Linked DNA regions of Rhodoligotrophos defluvii. The protein of the gene in region 2 interacts with the protein of the main gene of each other region in a pairwise test. Links are inferred from orthologs where the notes say so. Each region holds a gene or a part of one and is shown on either strand. Other genes may lie near its edges. The genes, in order: E4P09_RS16030 and E4P09_RS05220.

Region 1 (10,232 bases), on a different replicon or contig from region 2:
AGCGATCGCCCAGTCCGGGCGCGAGCGCCTGGATTTCTGGCGCATCCGCGAGGACTTCGAGGCGGAGATTCGCCTTTGTCCCGTGCTCGCGGATTTCGACGTCTCCCTCGGTGTCGATGCGATGGAGGCCTTCGGGGAGGCGCTTGCCGCGGCCCTGAAGCGGGAGGTGCCCGAGCACCACGCTCTGCACATCTTCGGGCATATGGGCGACGGCAATCTCCACATCGGCATCGGCCTGCCGGATGCGCGCATCAAGCCCAAGGCCGAGGCGGTCGTCTATGGCCTCGTCAGCCAGATGGGCGGCGCCATTTCCGCCGAACACGGCATCGGCCTCACCAAGCGGGCGTGGCTCGGCTTTTCGCGCAAGCCCGAGGAGATCGCCCTGATGCGGCGGCTCAAGGCGGCGCTCGACCCCAAGGGCATCCTCAACCCCGGCAAGGTCTTGGGCTGACCTGCGTTGAATCTCGCGGACTAAGGCGATACACGTGAAGAGATCACCGACCTCCCCAACAGGACCATTCCGGGATGAAGATCAAATTCGCCAAGCCTCAACGGCCCAAGACGGGCACGCTTGTCATTCTGGCCGGAGAAGGAGCCGGTCTTTCAGGCTTCGGCGCATCGCTGGACGAGGCGAGCGGCGGCGCGATCGCGCGAGCGATGAAGGCGTCGGGCTTCACCGGAAAGCGCGAGAAGCTGCTGGACATCCTCGCACCGGCCGGGCTCGAACTCGACCGCGTTCTGGTGGCGGGGCTGGGCAAGCTGGCTGAGCTCAAGTCCCGGGATCTCGAACTGGTGGGCGGCGCCATTGCCGGTGCCGTGAGTTCGGGCAAGTCCAAGGACGTGGCGGTCGTTGTCGAGCTGGGCGAGGGGGCGAAGGTCGCGACCGCGGATGCCGCCGCCGCGATCGCGGCTGGCGTGAAGCTCCGGGACTATACCTTCGACAAGTACAAGACCAAGAAGAAGGACGACGAGAACGGCAACAAGAAGCCGCTGCGCAACCTTACCATCATGTCCGCCGACGCGGATGCGGCAAAGGCCGCGGCAGCGCCGCTGCTGGCGGTGGCGGAGGGCGTGCATCTCGCCCGCGACCTGGTGAACGAGCCGCCGAACGTGCTCTATCCCGCGTCCTACGCCAAGCGGGCCGAGGAGCTCACCAGGCTCGGGGTCAAGGTCGAGGTGCTCGGCGAGAAGGAAATGACGGCGCTCGGCATGGGGGCGCTGCTCGCGGTGGGGCAAGGGTCGAGCCGCGAGAGCCGGCTGGTGGTCATGACCTGGCAGGGCGGCCGCAAGGATGCACCGCCCATCGCCATTATCGGCAAGGGCGTCGTGTTCGATACCGGCGGCATCTCGATCAAGCCCGGCGCCGGCATGCAGGACATGAAGGGCGACATGGCGGGGTCCGCCTGCGTGGTCGGGCTGATGCACGCGCTCGCCGCCCGCAAAGCACGCGCCAACGTGGTTGGCGTCATCGGGCTGGTTGAGAACATGCCCGATGGCAGCGCCTATCGCCCGGGCGACATTCTGACCTCCATGTCCGGCCAGACCATCGAAGTGCAGAACACCGACGCCGAAGGCCGCCTGGTCCTGGCGGACGCGCTCTGGTACACTCAGGAGCGGTTCAAACCCCGCTTCATGATCGATCTCGCCACCTTGACGGGCGCCATCCTGATCGCCCTCGGCAAGGAGCATGCGGGGCTGTTCTCGAATAATGACGAGCTGGCGGCACACATCACCGCTGCGGGTGTAGAAACCGGCGAGAAGGTCTGGCGTCTGCCGCTCGGGCCCGAATATGACAAGCTCATCGACAGCGATGTGGCCGACATGAAGAATGTGGGCGGCCGCAATGCCGGCTCGATCACCGCGGCGCAGTTCCTGCAGCGTTTCGTCAACGGCGTGCCTTGGGCCCATCTCGACATCGCCGGCACTGGCATGGACGCAAACAAGACGGCGTTAAGCCAACATTTCGGCTCCGGCTGGGGCGTGCAGCTGCTCAACCGGCTGATCGCCGATCATTATGAGACCTAGCGCGCACAGGCAGCATGACCGAGGTCTTGTTCTATCATCTGGAGCGGCAGAGCCTGGAGCAGATGCTGCCGGTGCTGCTCTCGAAGACGTTGGAGCGGGGCTGGCGGGCGGTGGTGCAGGCCGGCAGTCCGGAGCGAGTGGAGGCGCTCAACACTCAGCTCTGGACCTATGCGGAGGGCAGCTTCCTGCCCCATGGCAGCGCGCGCGACGGCTTTGCGGCGCAGCAGCCGATCTGGCTCACCGACGGCGAGGATTGTCCGAACGGTGCGGCCGTGCGCTTTCTCGTCGACGGAGCGGCGGCGGCGGATGTGAGCGCCTATGTCCGGGTGGTGCATCTGTTCGATGGCCGCGACCCTGAGGCGCTGGCGCATGCTCGCGCGCAGTGGAAGGCGATGAAGGCGGCCGGCCACGAGGTGACCTATTGGCAGCAGAACGAGCAGGGCCGCTGGGAACGTAAGGCATAACCTGCGCGAGACCTTCATGAGGGCCACATGACAGAAAAGCTTGCATACCGGCTGCTCACCGGACCCGATGATCGATCCTTCTGTGAGAAGGTGAGCAAGGCCCTCGACGAGGGTTACATTCTTTATGGCTCGCCTTCGGTCACCTTCAACGGCGAGCGGGTGATCTGCGCGCAAGCCGTGGTGCTGCCACACACGCCCAGTGTCGGAGACTGATCCCATGACCATCGTGCTTTATGAGCTGGCAGGTGCCAAGGACGAGCGCTTCAGCCCCTATTGCTGGCGGGTGCGCTTCGCGCTGGCCCACAAGGGTCTCTCATATGAGACCCGCGGCCTCGCTTTTACCGAGATCCCGCGCGCGGTCGGCGCCCCGCACCGCACAGTGCCGATCATCGACGACGACGGGGTGATCCTGTCCGACAGCTGGACGATTGCCGACCATCTCGATCGCACCTATCCCGAGAGGCCTCTGTTCGGCCCAGACGGCCGCGAGAAGGCGGCCTATAAGTTCATCGAGGCCTGGACAAACCAGATGCTGACACCCGCCATGGTGCCGCTGCTGGTCTTCGACATCTATGGCCGCATCAAAGAGAAGGACAAAGCCTATTTCCGCGAGACCCGGGAGAAGCGGGTCGGTCCATTGGAGCAGGCTGCGAACGATGCCGACGCCAAGGTCGCCGCGCTGCCCAAGCTTCTGGCCCCGTTCCACTATGCCCTGGAGCAGCGGCCATGGCTGGGGGGCGAAGCGCCGGACTATGCCGACTATATCCTGGCGGGCACGCTGCAATGGGCACGTATCGTCAGCCCGGTCCAGCTCATCGCGCCTGAGGATCCGCTCACCGAATGGTTCGAGCGCTGCCTTGACCTGTTCGACGGCTCAGCCCGGGCCATGCCGGCTGCCCGGGCCGCCTGATCGTCATCGGCTCACTGCCCGAATTCGTAAGTCAGCTCGACCCCGGCATTGACGAAGATGAAGTCATCCCAAACGGTGCGGACCGGCGGCTTGAAGTAGTCCTCCGTGAGCCGCGCCGTCGGCAACCTGCTCCAATAGTCGAGACCAGCCACCGCGGCGACGCTCAATCCAGGGAAGAACTCCTTCACCAGTTTCATCTCGCCGCCGACCCGGGCGCCGAAGCCTGAGCGATCGTCCTTCTTGGAAAACCGAAACTCCTCCGTGTTCCCGGTGTGAACGTGGACCGAGTGCCAGGTGAAATGCCCGTCGGCCGCGATGCCGTATGCCCCGGCACTTGTCCGGAATTGCAGATAGGCAGCTTGGGCCACCGGCAACCTATATTCGATGGCGATGTTGACACCGCCAAGCCAACCATCGATCTCGGATGTTCGCAGGGCCGAACGCGGTAGACCAGGGTCGCTAGCCTGCCCGAAGCCGGAAACACCCCTCAACCGGGCTTTCGTTTGCTCGTTAAAATTCCCGCCGAAAGGCTCCAAGCTCAAGGCCGCATCAGGGTTGTCTGCCAGTGACGTCCCTTTCAGCCTCAAACCGAACTCCATGAACTGACGCTCCTGCTTCAGGAACGGCTCCCCGTTTATTGCCTCGGCAACCACCTGGCTCGACGGAGGGCCTTCGCTATACCAAACGGCATAGGCAGCCCTTGAATCCAGTTGTAGCTCGTTCGCGGCGCCCATCATGCGTCCATAGAGCTCGATGGCGGCAAGACCGCTGCCGTCATTGGGCTTGTAACCGGCAGCAATATTGCCGAACCACCCGTGCTGTTCCGGCGAAAAATTGTGCTGCCGCACGAAAGTAACATGAGGGTCCGCTTCGAAAGATTGATCCCACGTGTATTCGGTTACCCCGTAGGTCGCCGGGCCGCGAAGATGCGCCCATCCTCCGCCGACCGTCAGATAGAGGCTGGACGTCGGCAGGATGCTCGGTTCGCTCGGATATGCAATGACCTTGCCGAGATCAGCGGCCGGCGTGGGTTGAACCGGGTCGGACTCTGCAATCTGTGTGTAGTCAGCGGCTGGTTCATATCTGACGATCTGCTCGAGATTCGTGGCCGGAGGAAGATCTTGAGCCTGCGCAAGAGCAGAAGCAGAAATAAGCAATGTTGCCGAAAGCGGCACAGAATAAATGTTCATGAGACAACCCGTGTTCAGTTAATGATTAAAACTGACGCAACGGATTACATTCCGATTTTATCCATCGGTGAGAGATGTAAACAGAAAACTTCTGATCTAACAGGTTAAATTTATTTGTCATTTAGTTGCCAACGGATTAATTTTGGCGGCCGGACGGATCGCACCCTCCGTGGGGGCGGCTATTCTCTCCAACTGTTGCAAGAAATCCGCAAACCAGCTTCGGATGAAATCTGCGGCGTTGTCAGCTCGACCGCAGCAGGGCTTCTGCCTCTTCGAGCGCGGCAGAGGCGTCCAGCCACTCCGCTTCGGCCTGCTTCAGCTGCTTGAGCAGCCCTGCACGATCGAGCACCAGGCGGTTGGCGGCAACGCTGTCCTGGGCATAGAGCTTTGGGTTCGCGAGATCGGCCTCGACCGCAGCGATGCGCTTCTGCAGCAGATCGACCCGCTTCTCGGCGGCTTCGATGCGCCGCCGATAGGGGCTGAGCTGGTGTCTGAGCTGGGCCGCCATCCGCCGCCGCTCCTGGGCCGTGACCTGCGCCTCTGCCGCCGGAGTGGTCTGCACCGGCTCGGAACGGCTCTCCGCCGCTCCAGACTCACGTACTGAGGGGGCGGCCTCATCCCCCTGGGACTGCTGCTGCTTCTCCAGCCGTGCGGCACGCGCCCGCTCGCGGGCGCTCTCCAGCACCAGCCGGGTATAGTCGTCGAGGTCGCCGTCAAACGGCCTCACCGTCCCATTCGCCACCAGCCACAGCCGGTCGGCGCAGGCCTCGATCAGGTGGCGATCATGGCTGATCAGGATGACGGCGCCCTCATATTCATTGAGGGCATTGGCGAGCGCTGCCCGGCTGTCGATGTCGAGATGGTTGGTCGGCTCGTCGAGCAGCAGGATCTGCGGCCGATGGAACGTGGCCAGCATGAGGGTAAGCCGCGCCTTCTCGCCGCCCGAAAGCGTGCCGATGCGATTGTCGGCGAGCTCCGCACCGAAGCCAAACGAACCCAGCCGCGCGCGCCGCTGGGCCACTGTCGCTTCGGGCATCAGCTTCAGCATGTAATCGTAAGGGGTTGCCTCGAGGTCCAGCGCCTCGACCTGATGCTGTGCGAAATAGCCGACGCTCATCCGATTGTGATAGCGCATCTCGCCGGCATCCAGCTTCAGCTTGCCGGCAATAAGCTTGACAAAGGTCGACTTGCCGTTGCCGTTCGCGCCGAGCAGGGCGATGCGATCGTCCGGATCGATGCGCAAGTCGAGGCCGCGCAGCACCGGCTTTCCCGGTTCATAGCCGACCACGCCGTGCTCGATCCGGATCAGCGGCGGATCCAGCGGCTTTGCGATGGGCGGGAAGTGAAACGGGGTGACATGCTGCTCGATGACCGCCGCCACCGGGTCCATGCGCTCCAGCATCTTGAGCCGGCTCTGCGCCTGGCGCGCCTTCGACGCCTTGTAGCGGAACCGGTCCACGAAAGCCTGGATGCGCCGGCGCTCCTCGTCCTGCCGTTTCTTGAGCTTGAGCTGGCGCGCCTGCTCCTCCTGGCGCATGCGCTCGAACCGGTCGTAATTCCCGGTATAGAGCGTCAGTCTGCGGCCCTCGAGCAGCAGGATGTGGTTGGGAATCGCATTGAGCAGGTCGCGGTCGTGGCTGACGATCACCACGGTGGCTGGATAGGTCTTGAGGAAGTTCTGCAGCCACAAGGTGCCTTCGAGGTCGAGATAATTGGTCGGCTCGTCCAGCAGCAGGATATCGGGCCGGGAGAACAGTACCGCGGCAAGGGCCACGCGCATGCGCCAGCCGCCCGAGAAATCCGAGCAGGGTCGCTGCTGGTCCTCTTCGGGAAAACCCAGCCCGGCGAGAATCGTGGCGGCTCGCGCCGGCGCCGCATGGGCATCGATGTCGGCGAGCCGCAGCTGGATCTCGGCGATGCGCGCTGGATCCGTCGCATGCTCGGCCTCAGCCAGCAACGCGGCGCGCTCTGCATCCGCCGCCAGAACCACCGAAATGAGGCTCTCCGGGCCGCCCGGCGCCTCCTGTGCCACTTCGCCGATACGCACGTCGCGCGGCACGCTCACTGCGCCTGTTTCGGGCTGCAGCGCGCCGGTCAGCAGCTTGAGAAGGGTGGACTTGCCCGTGCCATTGCGGCCGATCAGGCCGACCTTGTGGCCTGCCGGAATGGCTGCGGTCGCATTCTCCAGAAGGAGCCGTCCGTTGATGCGGTAGGTGAGGCCGTTGATATGCAGCATGGCCGCTCTCTTAGGCCATCGCGGCCCGTGGTCAAGATGCCGTTCACCTCGCCTCGCGCATACTGTCGCGCCAGCGGAACCCGGCTCGGGCAACTCCGTTGCCGGAGGAAGCTGTCAACGGAAATAAATCGTGGCGATTGAGCCACCTGGTCTTGATATTGACAGTGTGGAACGGTATATGCCCGGCACGATCCAGATCCCCTGGGTTTCATCTGCTGGTTGGGGAGGGCCCTATGACTCATGATACCCTCTTCCAAGTGGGGATGGACTTGGAGGCTCCAAGCACCGCCCAAAAGGAAGACTTGTCCGACCGCCGTCACGTCGCGGCCCGGGCTTCGGCCCAGACCGTGCGCGACGACCGCAAGGACCATTTTATCAGCAAGAACGGCGTGGATTGCGCCGGCACGCATCTCATTATCGATCTTTTGGGTGCTGAAGGCATCGACGATATCGATCTGATTGATGAGACGCTGCGCAAGTGCGTGTCCGAGGCCGGAGCGACCTTGCTGCACATGCACCTGCACCATTTCACGCCGAATAGCGGCGTGAGCGGGGTGGCGGTGCTCGCCGAAAGCCACATTTCAATCCACACGTGGCCGGAGCGGGCCTATGCGGCGCTGGATGTGTTCATGTGCGGCGATTCCGAGCCGGAGCGCTGTGTCGAGGTTCTGCGCGCCGCGTTCAAGCCGCGGCAGCTCAACGTGACGGAAATCCTGCGCGGCGAAGGGGCCTGAGCGCGAAACTGCCCCGCATCGGGCATGGGAGGCTGCGTAACAGGCGCAGCCTTTTTCATTTTGGCGAACGGACTTGCCGTGCTTCACCGGCCTGCCTATACCCGGGGCGGCATCATGAACAGCAAGGGAGTTTCGGCCCATGTCTTCCAACAAGACCGCACGCCCGGCTGACCAGACGGAAACGTGGTACACGGAAACCCTTCACGCGGACCTGAGGAGCTCCTATCGCTGCCGCAAGGTGCTGTTCGATGCGCGAATCGACCATCAGCATCTGGTGATCTTCGACGGCGGTCGCTTCGGCAAGGTGATGATGCTGGACGGCGTGACCCAGCTCACCACGTCGGACGAGTTCATCTATCACGAGATGCTGACCCATGTGCCGATCCTGGCCCACGGGGATGTCCGCGAGGTTCTGGTGATCGGTGGCGGCGACGGCGGGGTCGCGGCGGAAGCCCTGAAGCACCGCGGTGTGCAGCGGCTGACCCTCGTCGAGATCGATGCAGGGGTGGTGGATTTTTCCAAGGCGCACCTGCCGGAGGTGAGCCGGGGGGCGTTCGATGATCCGCGCTTCGAGCTCGTGATCCAGGATGGGCGCGATTTCGTCGCCGACACGGATCGCATCTACGACCTGATCGTGGTTGATTCGACCGATCCCATCGGCCCCGGCGAGGTTCTGTTCACGGAAGGCTTCTATCGCGATTGCCGGCGCATCCTGCGGCCGGGCGGCGTGGTGGTCACCCAGAACGGCGTCCCCTTCTTCCAGGCCGCCGAGCTCGAGCAGACCATCCGCTTCTTCTCCGCCCTCTTCGCGGACGCCACGTGCTTCCTCGCGGCCGTGCCCACCTATACCGGCGGCTTCATGGCGCTGGGCTGGGGAAGCGACGATCCCGGCCTTCGCAAGGTGGAGCCTGCGGTGATCGCGCGCCGGTTTGCCGATGCCGGGATCGAGACCCGCTATTACACGCCGGAGCTGCACCACGCCGCATTCGCCTTGCCAAAGTTCATTGGCGATATCGTTGCGCGGGGACGCCGCCGCTGAGCAAGGCTCAAACGGCCGATCAGCACATAATAAGCCACCTGGCTCGAGGGTAGGCCACCGTATCCGGCTGCAACCATGCAACAGTGCCGGTCAAAGTTTCCTTTGCCATAAAAACAAAAGCGGTGCGGTCACCCTTCCGCATCCTTGAGCTGTATAAAGGAACTGTTTTCAATTTTCCTATTGGATGTCATCCTGTGTGGATAGGCCTTGCTATAGGATCGATTTGGTGGGGCGTCCAAAATTCATCAGCAAGGCGGCGCAACTGCCGAACGGTGGGACTTGCGGTCTCATTCCGGGGGGCGTCGCCGGGGCAAGATGGGGTAGCCATGAATCGCATATCGCTCAGTGGCGCGACGCTTTCAATTATGATTTTGGGCATGGCGGCACTTCCTCCTCAGGCGGAAGCCCGGCAGCTCAATGATGGATATGTCACATTAAGCCAGCTGTTTCAGGGCGGCGTCACCCGGCCGGAAGCGCGGCAGCGTGTGGCCAGCCGTTCGACCAGCACCACCCGACGGATCGTCGCCTACAGGACCAACAAGAAGCCCGGATCGATCGTGATCGATACGAGCGAGCGGGCGCTCTACTACGTGATGCCGGGCGGCAAAGCCATGCGCTATGCGGTCGGGGTCGGGCGCGAGGGCTTCCAGTGGTCCGGCGTGCACAGGGTCTCGCGCAAAGCGGAATGGCCGCGCTGGACTCCGCCCCCGGAGATGCGCAAGCGCCAGCCCGGCCTGCCGGTGACCATGGCCGGCGGCCCAGGCAACCCGCTCGGCGCGCGGGCGATCTATATCGGATCGACCCTCTACCGCATCCACGGCACCAATGATCCGCGCAGCATCGGGCGGGCCATGTCCTCGGGCTGCATCCGCCTGATGAACAACGACGTCATCGACCTGTATGACCGGGTCAGGGTCGGTGCCCGGGTCTATGTCTATCATTGACGGCGATCCGTTGACCTGAATGGACTGGTTCGCGCCGGTCGATCTCTACTGCGAGCGGCTCGCGCCCGGGTTATGGGCCGAGCCGCTCAACGTGCTCTCGAACCTCGCCTTCTTCATTGCCGCAGTCCTGGCCGCTCGCCACGCCTGGCAAGGCGTGAACGCGCGCAATGACGGCTTTCTCTGGCTGCTCATTATCCTGGTGGCGGTGATCGGCGCGGGCTCGACTGCCTTCCATCTCGTCGGCACCCGCTGGGCGATGCTGGCCGACGTGGTGCCGATCACGCTGTTCATCTACATGTTCTTCCTGTTCGCGATGCGACGGTTCCTGGGGCTCGACTGGCCGGCCGCATTGCTCACCACGGCCCTGTTCTTCGGCGCATCGTGGATTTTCGGCGAAAGCCTGCCGCGCGGTTTCATGAACGGCTCCGGCAGCTATCTGCCGGCGTTCTTCGCCATGGCCGGCGTCGGCGCTCTGCTGATCCACCGTGACCATCCAGCCGGTCACTGGTTCGCCGGGGCAGGGGGCGTGTTCCTGATCTCGCTCACCTTCCGTACTATCGACCAGGCGATCTGCCCGATCCTGCCGATCGGCGTGCATTATATGTGGCACATCCTCAACAGCCTCGTGCTGTACCTGCTCCTGGAGGCCGGGGTGCGGTGGGGTAGGGCGAAAGCCTCGGCCAGTTAAGC
Region 2 (10,759 bases):
TCAAGATCATCACCTCCGACCCGAACGTGAAGGGCATCCTGGTCAACATCTTCGGCGGCATCATGAAATGCGATGTCATCGCTCAAGGGGTGGTGACCGCAGTGAAGGAAGTCGGCCTCAAGGTTCCGCTGGTGGTCCGGCTGGAAGGCACCAATGTGGAGCTCGGCAAGCAGATCCTGCGCGACTCCAAGCTCAACGTCATTCCCGCCGACAATCTCGACGACGCTGCCCGCAAGGTCGTCGCCGCCGTGAAGGAGGCCGCATAATGGCCATTCTCGTCGACAAGAACACCAAGGTTATCTGCCAGGGTATCACCGGCAAGAACGGCACCTTCCACACGGAACAGGCGATTGCCTATGGCACGAAGATGGTCGGCGGCGTGACCCCTGGCAAAGGCGGCACCACCCATATCGGACTGCCGATCTTCGATACGGTCGCCGAGGCCAAGGCCGAGACGGGTGCGGACGCCTCCGTCATCTACGTGCCACCGCCCTTCGCAGCCGATGCCATCCTCGAAGCCATCGATGCGGAGATCGAACTCATCGTCTGCATAACCGAGGGCATTCCGGCCCTGGACATGGTGAAGGTGAAACGCGCGCTACAGGGCTCCAAATCGCGCCTCGTGGGCCCGAACTGCCCGGGCGTGATCACCCCGGATGCCTGCAAGATCGGCATCATGCCCGGCCATATCCACCAGCGCGGCTCCGTCGGCATCGTCTCGCGCTCCGGCACGCTCACCTATGAGGCGGTCGCGCAGACCACCGCAGCAGGTCTCGGCCAGTCCACCTGCGTCGGCATCGGCGGCGACCCGGTCAAGGGCCTCGACTTCGTCGACGTGCTCGAGATGTTCCTCGCCGATCCGGAGACCCGGTCGATCATCATGATCGGCGAGATCGGCGGCAGTGCCGAGGAGCAGGCGGCCGACTTCATCCGTCAATCAAAGGTCAAGAAGCCGATGGTAGGGTTCATCGCCGGCGTGACCGCGCCGCCCGGGCGGCGTATGGGCCATGCCGGAGCCATCATCGCCGGGGGCAAGGGGGCGGCGGCAGACAAGATCGAGGCCATGTCCAGCGCAGGCATCGTCGTCTCAAAATCGCCCGCAGCTCTTGGCACGACCTTGGTCGAGGTCCTAAATAGGTAGCGTCCGTAACACGTTGGAAAACGAGTGTTAGCCTCTTCCACCGATCGTGATTTCACCTCGAATGAACCGGGCGGTCCGCGGCGAATAAGCCGCGGGTTGGAGCGATAATGGCCAAAGTTGAACAGAATGACAGGCTGCGGCGGACCTCGTTTCTTTACGGTGGCAATGCCGAATTCATCGAGCAGCTCTATGCCCGCTACAAGGAGAACCCCGGGTCGGTAGACCCGGAGTGGCAATCCTTCTTCAGCGATCTCGCCGATGACAGGCAGGGCGTGATCACGGAGGCGCGCGGAGCCTCCTGGCGCCGACCGGATTGGCCGCCGGTCATGAACGGCGAACTGGTCAGCGCCCTCGACTACGACTGGACGCCGTTCGAAAAGACCATCGCGACCAAGGTCGAAGCCGCGGCCAAAGCACGGGGCGAGGCGATACCCGGCGATGACCTGCGCCGCGCCACCCTCGACTCGATCCGCGCGCTGATGATGATCCGGGCCTACCGGATCCGTGGCCATCTGGCCGCTGATCTCGACCCGCTGCAGCAGCGGGCCAAGGAGAACCATCCGGAGCTTGACCCGGCAACCTACGGCTTCGGTCCCGCCGACATGGACCGGCCCATCTTCATCGACTTCGTGCTTGGCGTGGAAACCGCGACCCTGCGCGAGATCCTCGACATCCTCAGGCGCACCTACTGCTCGACCTTCGGTGTCGAGTTCATGCATATCTCCGACCCCGAGCAGAAGGCCTGGATCCAGGAGCGCATCGAAGGTCCGGACAAGGAGATCTCCTTTACCCCGGAAGGCAAGCGCGCAATCCTGAACAAGCTCATCGAGGCTGAAGGCTTCGAAGGCTTCCTCAACCTGAAATATACGGGCACCAAGCGCTTCGGCCTCGACGGCGGCGAAGCGATGATCCCGGCGCTGGAGCAGATCATCAAGCGCGGCGGCTCGCTCGGCGTGAAGGAGATCGTGCTGGGCATGGCCCACCGCGGTCGCCTCAACGTGCTCGGCAACGTGCTGGAGAAGCCGTTCCGCGCCATTTTCAAGGAGTTCAAGGGCGGCTCGGCCAATCCGGACGACGTGGAAGGCTCCGGCGACGTGAAATACCACCTGGGCTCGTCGTCGGACCGCGAGTTCGACGGCAACAAGGTGCATTTGTCGCTGAGTGCCAACCCGTCGCATCTGGAAAGCGTGGACCCGGTGGTGCTCGGCAAGGCGCGTGCCAAGCAGGACCAGCGCGGCGACCGCGAGCGCACCAGCGTGCTGCCGCTGCTCATCCACGGCGATGCCGCCTTCGCCGGCCAAGGGGTCGTGGCGGAATGCTTTGCTCTGTCCGGGGTGCGCGGGCATCGCGCCGGCGGCTCCGTGCATTTCATCGTGAACAATCAGATCGGCTTCACCACCAACCCGCTGCATGCACGCTCGTCGCCCTACCCCTCCGACGTCGCCAAGATGATCGAGGCGCCGATCTTCCATGTGAACGGCGATGACCCCGAAGCGGTGGTCTATGCGGCGAAGATCGCGGTGGAGTTCCGCCAGCGCTTCCGCAAGCCGGTGGTGGTAGATATGTTCTGCTACCGCCGCCATGGCCACAACGAGGCAGATGAGCCCTCCTTCACCCAGCCGCTGATGTATAAGCGCATCGCGCAGCTGCCTCCCGTGTCGGAGATCTATGCCAGCCGGCTGACCGAGCAGGGCGTCGTCTCGCCGGCCGATGTGGAGGAGATGCGCAAGGCATACCGCCGCAAGCTGGACGAGGAATTCGAATCCTCCGACAGCTACAAGCCCAACAAGGCCGATTGGTTGGATGGCCGCTGGGCGGGCCTCACCCAGCCCAAGGACGAGGGTCCGCGCAAGGGCGTGACCGGTGTGCCCCTGGAAACCCTGCGTGACATCGGCCGCAAGCTCACCGACATTCCCGAGGGCTTCAACGCCCACCGCACCATAAGGCGCATCTTCCAACAGCGCCGCAAGATGATCGAGGAAGGGGTCGGCATCGACTGGGCCACGGCCGAGCAGCTCGCCTACGGCAGTCTGCTCGTGGAAGGCTATCCCGTGCGCCTTTCGGGCCAGGACAGCCAGCGCGGCACCTTCTCCCAACGCCATGCCATCCTGGTCGACCAGGAGACCGAGGAGGCCTACACCCCGCTCAACAATCTCTCCCCGGATCAGGCCCAGGCGGAGATCGTCAATTCCGCCCTCTCGGAAGAGGCGGTGCTCGGCTTCGAATATGGCTACAGCCTGGCCGAGCCGAAGGCGCTGGTCCTGTGGGAAGCCCAGTTCGGCGATTTCGCCAACGGCGCCCAGGTTGTCGTCGACCAGTTCATCTCGTCGGGCGAGCGCAAGTGGCTGCGCATGTCGGGCCTGGTCATGCTGCTGCCCCATGGCTATGAGGGCCAGGGGCCGGAACACTCCTCTGCCCGCCTGGAGCGCTACCTGCAGCTTTGCGCCGAGGACAATATGCAGGTCGCGAACTGCACCACCCCGGCCAATTACTTCCACATCCTCCGGCGCCAGATCCACCGGGATTTCCGCAAGCCGCTCATCGTCATGACGCCGAAGTCGCTGCTGCGGCACAAGCGTGTGGTCTCGCGGCTGGAGGAAATGGGCCCGGACAGCAGCTTCCATCGCATTCTCTACGACGATGCCGAGCTGCTGCCGGACCAGGGCATCAAGCTGGTGGAAGACAAGAAGATCCGCCGGGTGATCCTGTGCAGCGGCAAGGTCTATTACGACCTCTACGAGGAGCGCGAGAAGCGCGGCATCAACGATATCTACCTCCTGCGGCTGGAGCAGCTCTATCCGTTCCCCGCCAAGGCGCTGGTCACCGAGCTCGGCCGGTTCCCGCAGGCGGAAATGGTCTGGTGCCAGGAAGAGCCCTATAACATGGGCGCCTGGACCTTCGTGCAGCCGAACCTGGAATGGGTGCTGCAATACGTGGATGCGGCCTACAAGCGTCCGCGCTATGCCGGGCGCCCGGCCTCGGCGGCAACCGCCACCGGCCTCCTTTCGAAGCACATGAAGGAACTCGAGAATTTCCTCAACGAAGCCCTCGGTGCGGAGACGAGCGTCCGCCAATGACGGACAAGGATTGCTCGGTCGACGCAATGAAACATCTTGGGACGATCAGATATGCCGACTGAAATTCGCGTGCCGAGCCTTGGCGAGTCCGTCACGGAGGCCACCATCTCCCAGTGGTTCAAGAAGGAAGGCGACAGCGTTAACGCCGATGAACCGCTGGTCGAGCTGGAGACGGACAAGGTCACCATCGAGGTGCCCGCGCCGAGCAGCGGGGTTCTATCGGATATCCGGGTTAAGGACGGCGACACCGTGAATGTCGGTGCGGTCCTCGGCGCCATATCCGAGGCGGGCGCTCCGATCGCCAAGGCGCCGGCCAAGGAGAAGGCGGCCGCAAAGCCTGCGGCGGTCGAACGTCCGGAGCAGAAGTCGGACAGTCCCAAGCCGATCATCGGACCCGAGCCGATTATCGAGCGCGGCAAGCCCGAGGCGCCTGTCGCGGCAGCTGAGCTGTCGCCGGCCGTGCGCCGCCTGGTTGCCGAGAATGAGCTTGATCCGGCCGCTATTCGCGGGAGCGGCAAGGACGGCCGGCTGCTCAAGGGTGATGTGCTGAGCTATATCGAGCAGGGCGGACGGCCGGCAGCCGCAAAGGCGCCGCAACCGCAGGAAGCACCCGCGCCCCAGGCGCCGCGCGTTGCGGATGAAGCGCGCGAAGAGCGGGTTCGGATGACCCGGCTGCGCCAAACCATCGCCCGCAGGCTCAAGGAGGCCCAGAACACCGCGGCCATGCTCACCACCTTCAACGAGGTGGACATGACCGAGGTCATGGCCCTCCGCGCGCACTACAAGGACCTGTTCGAGAAGAAGCACGGGGTGAAGCTCGGCTTCATGAGCTTCTTCGTCAAGGCGGTGGTCCATGCCCTGCGCGAGATCCCGGCGGTGAATGCCGAGATCGACGGCGACGACATCGTCTACAAGAACTACTACCACATCGGCGTGGCGGTCGGCACCGACAAGGGCCTGGTGGTGCCAGTGGTGCGCGACGCCGACATGCTGAGCCTGGCCGAGATCGAGAAGGCCATCAACGACTTCGGCAGGCGCGCCCGCGAGGGCCAGCTCAAGATCGAGGAGATGCAGGGCGGCACCTTCACCATCTCCAATGGCGGCATCTACGGCTCGCTGATGTCCACGCCGATCCTGAACGCGCCGCAGTCCGGCATTCTCGGCATGCACAAGATCCAGCAGCGCCCGGTGGTGGTCGACGGCAAGATCGAGGCTCGGCCGATGATGTATCTCGCGCTCTCCTATGATCATCGCATCGTCGATGGCAAGGAGGCGGTGACTTTCCTCGTGCGGGTGAAGGAATCCCTGGAGGCGCCGCAGCGCCTGCTGCTTGATCTTTGAGTTGCCCTGGGTGACATTGGCCGGCAGATTTCGCATAAGATCTTTCGCTAGCAAGACCTGAGGACTTGCCGATGCCGTCCGAAGCCGAAGCGCCTGCTCAAACTCTGGTGCCGCATTTGTCGGTGAAGGGCGGCAATGAGGCGATAGAGTTCTACCAGAAGGCTTTCGGCGCCACTGTCACCACGCGGGTTCCAGCCGAGGACGGCCATCGCGTGCTTTACGCGGCGCTAAGCGTGAACGGTGCCTCCGTTTATCTCTCTGATGAGTTCCCCGAATTCGGTGCTGCGGCCAGTCCCTCTGCATCAACGCTCGGCGGCACCTCGGTGGCCCTTCACCTGCATTTTCCCACGGCCGCGCATGCGGACAGCGCCTTCCAGCGCGCCGTGGACGCGGGCGCGGAGCCGATCATGCCCATGATGGACGCGCAGTGGGGCGACCGCTATGGCCGCCTGCGTGACCCCTTCGGGCATGTCTGGTCTTTTGGCGGCCCGCTTGCGCACTCCTGAACACACACATTTCTCGACAGAAAGAAGGTAAGCGATGGCGGACAGCTTCGACCTCGTGGTGATCGGTACGGGCCCGGGCGGCTATGTCTGCGCCATTCGCGCTGCCCAGCTCGGCATGAAGGTGGCGGTCGTCGAAAAGAACCCCACCTTCGGCGGCACCTGCCTCAACATCGGCTGCATACCCTCCAAGGCGCTGCTGCATGCGAGCGAGGAATTCGAGAAGGCTGCCCACCATCTCTCCGAGCTCGGCATCGACATCGGTGCGCCCAAGCTCGACCTCGCCCGCCTCATGGCCTTCAAGGACGAAGGGGTCGAGGGCAATGTGAAGGGCGTCGAGTTCCTCATGAAGAAGAACAAGATCACGCCGTTCCAAGGGGTTGGGCGCATTCTCGGCGCCGGCAAGGTGGAGGTCGCCGGCGAGAACGGCACTCAGACCATCGACACCAAGGCCATCGTTATCGCCACCGGCTCCGACGTGGCGCGGCTGCCCGGCATCGATATCGACGAGAAGGATATCGTGACCTCCACCGGCGCCTTGAGCCTGGAGAAGGTACCGGAGAAGCTCCTGGTGATCGGTGCCGGCATTATCGGCCTGGAGCTTGGCTCCGTATGGCGCAGGCTCGGCGCGCAGGTGATCGTGGTCGAGTTCCTCGACCGCATCACGCCGGGCATGGATGCCGAGATCGCCAAGAACTTCCAGCGCATTCTCAAGAAGCAGGGCATGGAGTTCCTGCTTTCGACCAAGGTGACCAAGGTCGAAAAACAGGGTCAGGGGCTGAAGGTCACCACCGAGCCCGCCAAGGGCGGCGAGCCCAAGGTGCTGGATGCCGACGTGGTTCTGGTGGCGGTGGGCCGGGTTCCCTACACTGAGGGCCTCGGTCTCGAAGAAGCCGGCATCCGCCGCGACAACAAGGGCCGCGTCGACGTGGATGAGCATTTCCAGACCAGCATGCCCGGCATCTACGCCATTGGCGATGTGATCCGCGGACCCATGCTCGCCCATAAGGGCGAGGACGAGGGCGTCGCCGTTGCCGAGATCATCGCCGGCAAGGCGGGCCACGTGAACTACGACGTGATCCCCAACGTGATCTACACCTCGCCCGAACTGGCCAGCGTCGGCAAGACCGAAGAAGAGCTGAAGGAGGCTGGCGTCGCCTACAAGGTCGGCAAGTTCCCCTTCACCGCCAATGGTCGCGCCAAGGCCAACAAGACCACGGAAGGCTTCGTCAAGTTCCTGGCCGACGCCAAGACCGACCGGGTGCTCGGCTGCCACATCATCGGCGCCAATGCGGGCGAGATGATCCACGAGGTGGCGGTGCTCATGGAGTTCGGCGGTTCGTCGGAGGATCTTGCGCGCACCTGCCATGCACATCCCACCCTGTCGGAGGCCGTCAAGGAAGCAGCGCTCTCCGTCGAGAACCGCGCCATCCACATGTAGCCGGGCGGGCGGCTTATCCACTTCTCGGGATCATGCTCTAAGCGCGCCCGTGCAGCACGATGCGCGAGCCGTCGCTGAACCGCGAGAAGCGGAAGGGCGCGGGGTCGACGATCGGGTTGGCGCCTGTGACCAGATCGGCCATCAGCCAACCCGCCCCGGGCCCGATGCCGAAGCCATGGCCGGAAAAGCCGGTGGCGACGAAGAATCCGGGGATCGCATCGACCGCCGAAATCACCGGAACGGCATCCGGCGTCACATCGATATAGCCGGCCCAGCTGTCGGTGATCTTGGCATCGCGGAACAGGGGAAAGCTGCGCCGCAGGTTGTCCATGGCCTCAGTGAGATCGGCAGACCTCGGGCGCGGATCGTAGATGCGGGTCTTCTCGAACGGGCTGATCTGATCGAGGGCCCAGCGCTTGGGCGTGTTCCATTCCTCGAAGAAGCGCCCGCTCAGCCGCGGCCTGATGGTCTTCCACTCCAGCTGCAAGGTGGGCAGGAACTCCGAGAAAAAGGCAAAGCTATCCGGCACGATTTCCGGGACGATCCGGTCGCCATGGGCAACGGTGTAGCCGCCGTCGGCGCGCTTCCGGTAGGCAAAGCCAGGTCCCCAGGCCGAGGGGGCAGGCCCGTCCACCGGCGTCGTGCGCATGACTGACGACAGAATCTTGAGCTGCGGCAGCCGCACATCCAGCGACCGGCAGAACAGGCTCGACCACGCCCCACCCGCCAGCACCACCTGCGAGCAGGCGATGCTTCCTTTTTCCGTGATCACGCCCGAGACGCGCCCCGCCTGCCGTTCAATGCCGCGCACGGCGCAATTCGTGAAGATTTTGGCCCCGGCCCGGCGTGCGCCGCGCGCGATGGCTGGAGCGGCGATGAACGGCTCGGCCTTGCCGTCGCTGGGTGTATAAAGCGCGCCCTTCCAGCGGGTTACCGACTGCGGCAGCAGTTCGGCAACGCGGTCGCCGTCCACCAGCTGCGAGTCGAGCTGGTAGCTGCGTGCATGCTGCAGCCAGGCCTCGTGCTTGGCCAAGGCCTCGTCCGTCGCGGCGAGATAGAGGATTCCCGTGGTGCGGAACCCCGTCTCCTCGCCCAAGCGGTCGTTCATCTGCCGCCACAGGGCGAGGGATTCGATGATCAGCGGGATCTCGCGCGGGTCGCGGCCCATCTGCCGGCACCAGCCCCAGTTCCGGCTCGACTGCTCGCCGGCGATCCTGCCCTTCTCGCACAGCACCACCGACACATTGCGCTCCGCCAGGAACAGGGCGAGCGAGGTGCCGATGATCCCGCCTCCGATGATCACAACGTCCGCCCGGTCCGGCAGCTTTTCGTCCGAAACCACCTGCGCAACATCAGCAAGCATATGCAAACCCCCTCATGTCGGGCCTATCCATAGGCGGAAAGCAGTGGCTCTGCCTAGAGCATTTTCGAGCGAAGTGGATACCGGTTCGCGTGAAGAAAATGCGACCAAGCAAGAACTTAGAGCGCTTCCGCGATTCGGAGAAAAGTGGAAGCGCTCTAGAGCTTGTTAGGAGCACCGGGGGACCAGCCGGGTGGGGCGAGTTCGAAACCGGAAAACAGGAAACCCGGCGAGACCGTGCAGCTTACCAGCGTCCATGGCCCCAAGCTTTCGGCAGACTGCCAGGCATCCGCCGGCACGATGACCTGCGGCGCCTGGCCCGCCGCAAGATCGGCCCCAAGGGTGTGCCGCACCTCCGAACCGCCTTCCGCCACGCGCAACAGCAGGGGAGCCCCCGCATGGAAATGCCATATCTCCGTAGCGTCGACCCGGTGCCAGGCACTCCTTTCGCCGTCCCGCAACAAGAAATAGATCGCCGTGCCGCTCGGCCGCTCGCCTTCCGCGGCTGGCGCGCGCCAGGTCTCGCGGAAATGCCCGCCTTCCGGATGCGGGGAAAGCTCAAGCCGCGCGATCACCTCCTCGGCGGTAAGGGGCATGGTCAGAACTCGTCCTTGCGCCGGCGGATCTCGGCGAACACCTCGGCATCGGAATGTCCGACCATGCCGAGCCGAGCGCGGATGGCCGGACTGTTCGGCCGCACGAAGGGATTGGTCTCCAGCTCGAGGCCGATCGTCGTTGGCACGGTCGGCTCACCGTTGCTGCGCTTCTGCGTGATCTCTTGCGAGCGCCGCTGCAGCGCCTGGTTCTCCGGCTCGATGGTGAGCGCAAACCGCGCGTTGGCGGCGGTATACTCGTGCCCGCTATAAACCACCGTGTCCTTCGGCAGGGCCATGAGCTTTGAGAGAGACCACCACATCTGCTCCATGGTACCCTCGAACACACGGCCGCAGCCCAAGGGGAACAGCGTGTCTGCCACAAACACCAGTTTCTGGTCGGGAAGGTGATAAGCGATATGTCCCAGGGTATGGCCCGGGGTTTCGATAATATCGACCTTGTGCCCCGCGAAATCGATCTGGTCGCCCTCGCCGAGGCTGATGTCGATGGCCGGTATGCGCGAGGCTTCGCGCCTGGGGCCATAGACCTTGCAACCGAATGTCGCCTTGAGGTCCACAACGCCCGCCGTATGGTCCACGTGATGGTGGGTGCAGAACAGATGGGTGAGCGTCCATCCCCGGCTGGCCAGGGCGTCCATCACCGCCCGGGCATCCGGAGCATCAATTGCCGCCGTGGATTGACTGCCGGGCTCGTGAATCAAAACGCAATAATTATCTTCCAGACAAAGGAACTGATATATCTGCAGGGATGTCATAGATGCTCCTGAACCGTAGAGGACTCGAATAAACGCAACACTGTTCGTGCCCGCTTGCGGGTGACATCTCGAGGAATATTTTCCTATTACACTCTAGTGCTCATGCGCGGCTGCCTCGGTCTTGACGTTGTGTCCTTGCAAAAGCTTGCGCCCGCGGTGGTCAGACATGCCGAGGGGCGCTGGCGATGGGTAAGGGAAGGTTGAGCAGATCGGCCTAAGTATCTTGGAGCACACAACCAATGTCAACTTCAGCAGGCAGATCTTTCATGGTTGATGTTGAAAGACCCGAGGATTATCGGGGTTTGCGCATCTGGTGAATCCGTCTGGGACAACGCTCGATGGATGTGGTCGATCTCAAGGAATTCTATTCGAGCCCGCTGGGTGCCGCCGCGCGGCGTCTGATTGCCCATCGCATCCGCGCTCGCATCCGCGGCATGAACGGCAGCATCGTTCTGGGGCTCGGCTATGCCACGCCCTATCTCGACGTGTGGCGTGACGAGGCAGACCGGGTCATCGGCTTCATGCCG

The links.
Region 1: the proteins of E4P09_RS05220 (region 2) and E4P09_RS16030 interact in binary tests that used the Escherichia coli proteins (3 or more experiments, as listed by UniProt). The link is inferred for Rhodoligotrophos defluvii from one-to-one orthologs.

Annotation. Positions count from the first base shown.
Region 1 is NZ_SZZM01000003.1:360,898-371,129, reverse strand. The notes cover bases 4,329-7,322. They hold E4P09_RS16030 (ABC-F family ATP-binding cassette domain-containing protein), read right to left. Parts: upstream 6,826-7,322; coding sequence 4,831-6,825; downstream 4,329-4,830. Other genes in these bases: speD (adenosylmethionine decarboxylase), read left to right, coding at 7,173-7,322; E4P09_RS16035 (hypothetical protein), read right to left, coding at 4,329-4,589. Outside these bases: E4P09_RS16060 (FAD-binding oxidoreductase), read left to right, coding at 1-451; E4P09_RS16055 (leucyl aminopeptidase), read left to right, coding at 526-2,025; E4P09_RS16050 (DNA polymerase III subunit chi), read left to right, coding at 2,040-2,489; E4P09_RS16045 (DUF1737 domain-containing protein), read left to right, coding at 2,517-2,702; E4P09_RS16040 (glutathione S-transferase N-terminal domain-containing protein), read left to right, coding at 2,707-3,399; more of E4P09_RS16035, read right to left, coding at 3,411-4,328; more of speD, read left to right, coding at 7,323-7,559; speE (polyamine aminopropyltransferase), read left to right, coding at 7,699-8,598; E4P09_RS16015 (L,D-transpeptidase family protein), read left to right, coding at 8,976-9,542; E4P09_RS16010 (hypothetical protein), read left to right, coding at 9,562-10,230. UniProt on the Escherichia coli protein: Genetic data indicate it may be involved in ribosome assembly or function.
Region 2 is NZ_SZZM01000001.1:1,084,359-1,095,117, forward strand. What follows is about bases 898-4,418. They hold E4P09_RS05220 (2-oxoglutarate dehydrogenase E1 component), read left to right. Parts: upstream 898-1,248; coding sequence 1,249-4,218; downstream 4,219-4,418. Other genes in these bases: sucD (succinate--CoA ligase subunit alpha), read left to right, coding at 898-1,141; odhB (2-oxoglutarate dehydrogenase complex dihydrolipoyllysine-residue succinyltransferase), read left to right, coding at 4,270-4,418. Also shown: sucC (ADP-forming succinate--CoA ligase subunit beta), read left to right, coding at 1-266; more of sucD, read left to right, coding at 266-897; more of odhB, read left to right, coding at 4,419-5,559; E4P09_RS05230 (VOC family protein), read left to right, coding at 5,631-6,065; lpdA (dihydrolipoyl dehydrogenase), read left to right, coding at 6,100-7,503; E4P09_RS05240 (NAD(P)/FAD-dependent oxidoreductase), read right to left, coding at 7,541-8,866; E4P09_RS05245 (cupin domain-containing protein), read right to left, coding at 9,022-9,459; gloB (hydroxyacylglutathione hydrolase), read right to left, coding at 9,462-10,232; E4P09_RS05255 (class I SAM-dependent methyltransferase), read left to right, coding at 10,571-10,759. UniProt on the Escherichia coli protein: E1 component of the 2-oxoglutarate dehydrogenase (OGDH) complex which catalyzes the decarboxylation of 2-oxoglutarate, the first step in the conversion of 2-oxoglutarate to succinyl-CoA and CO(2).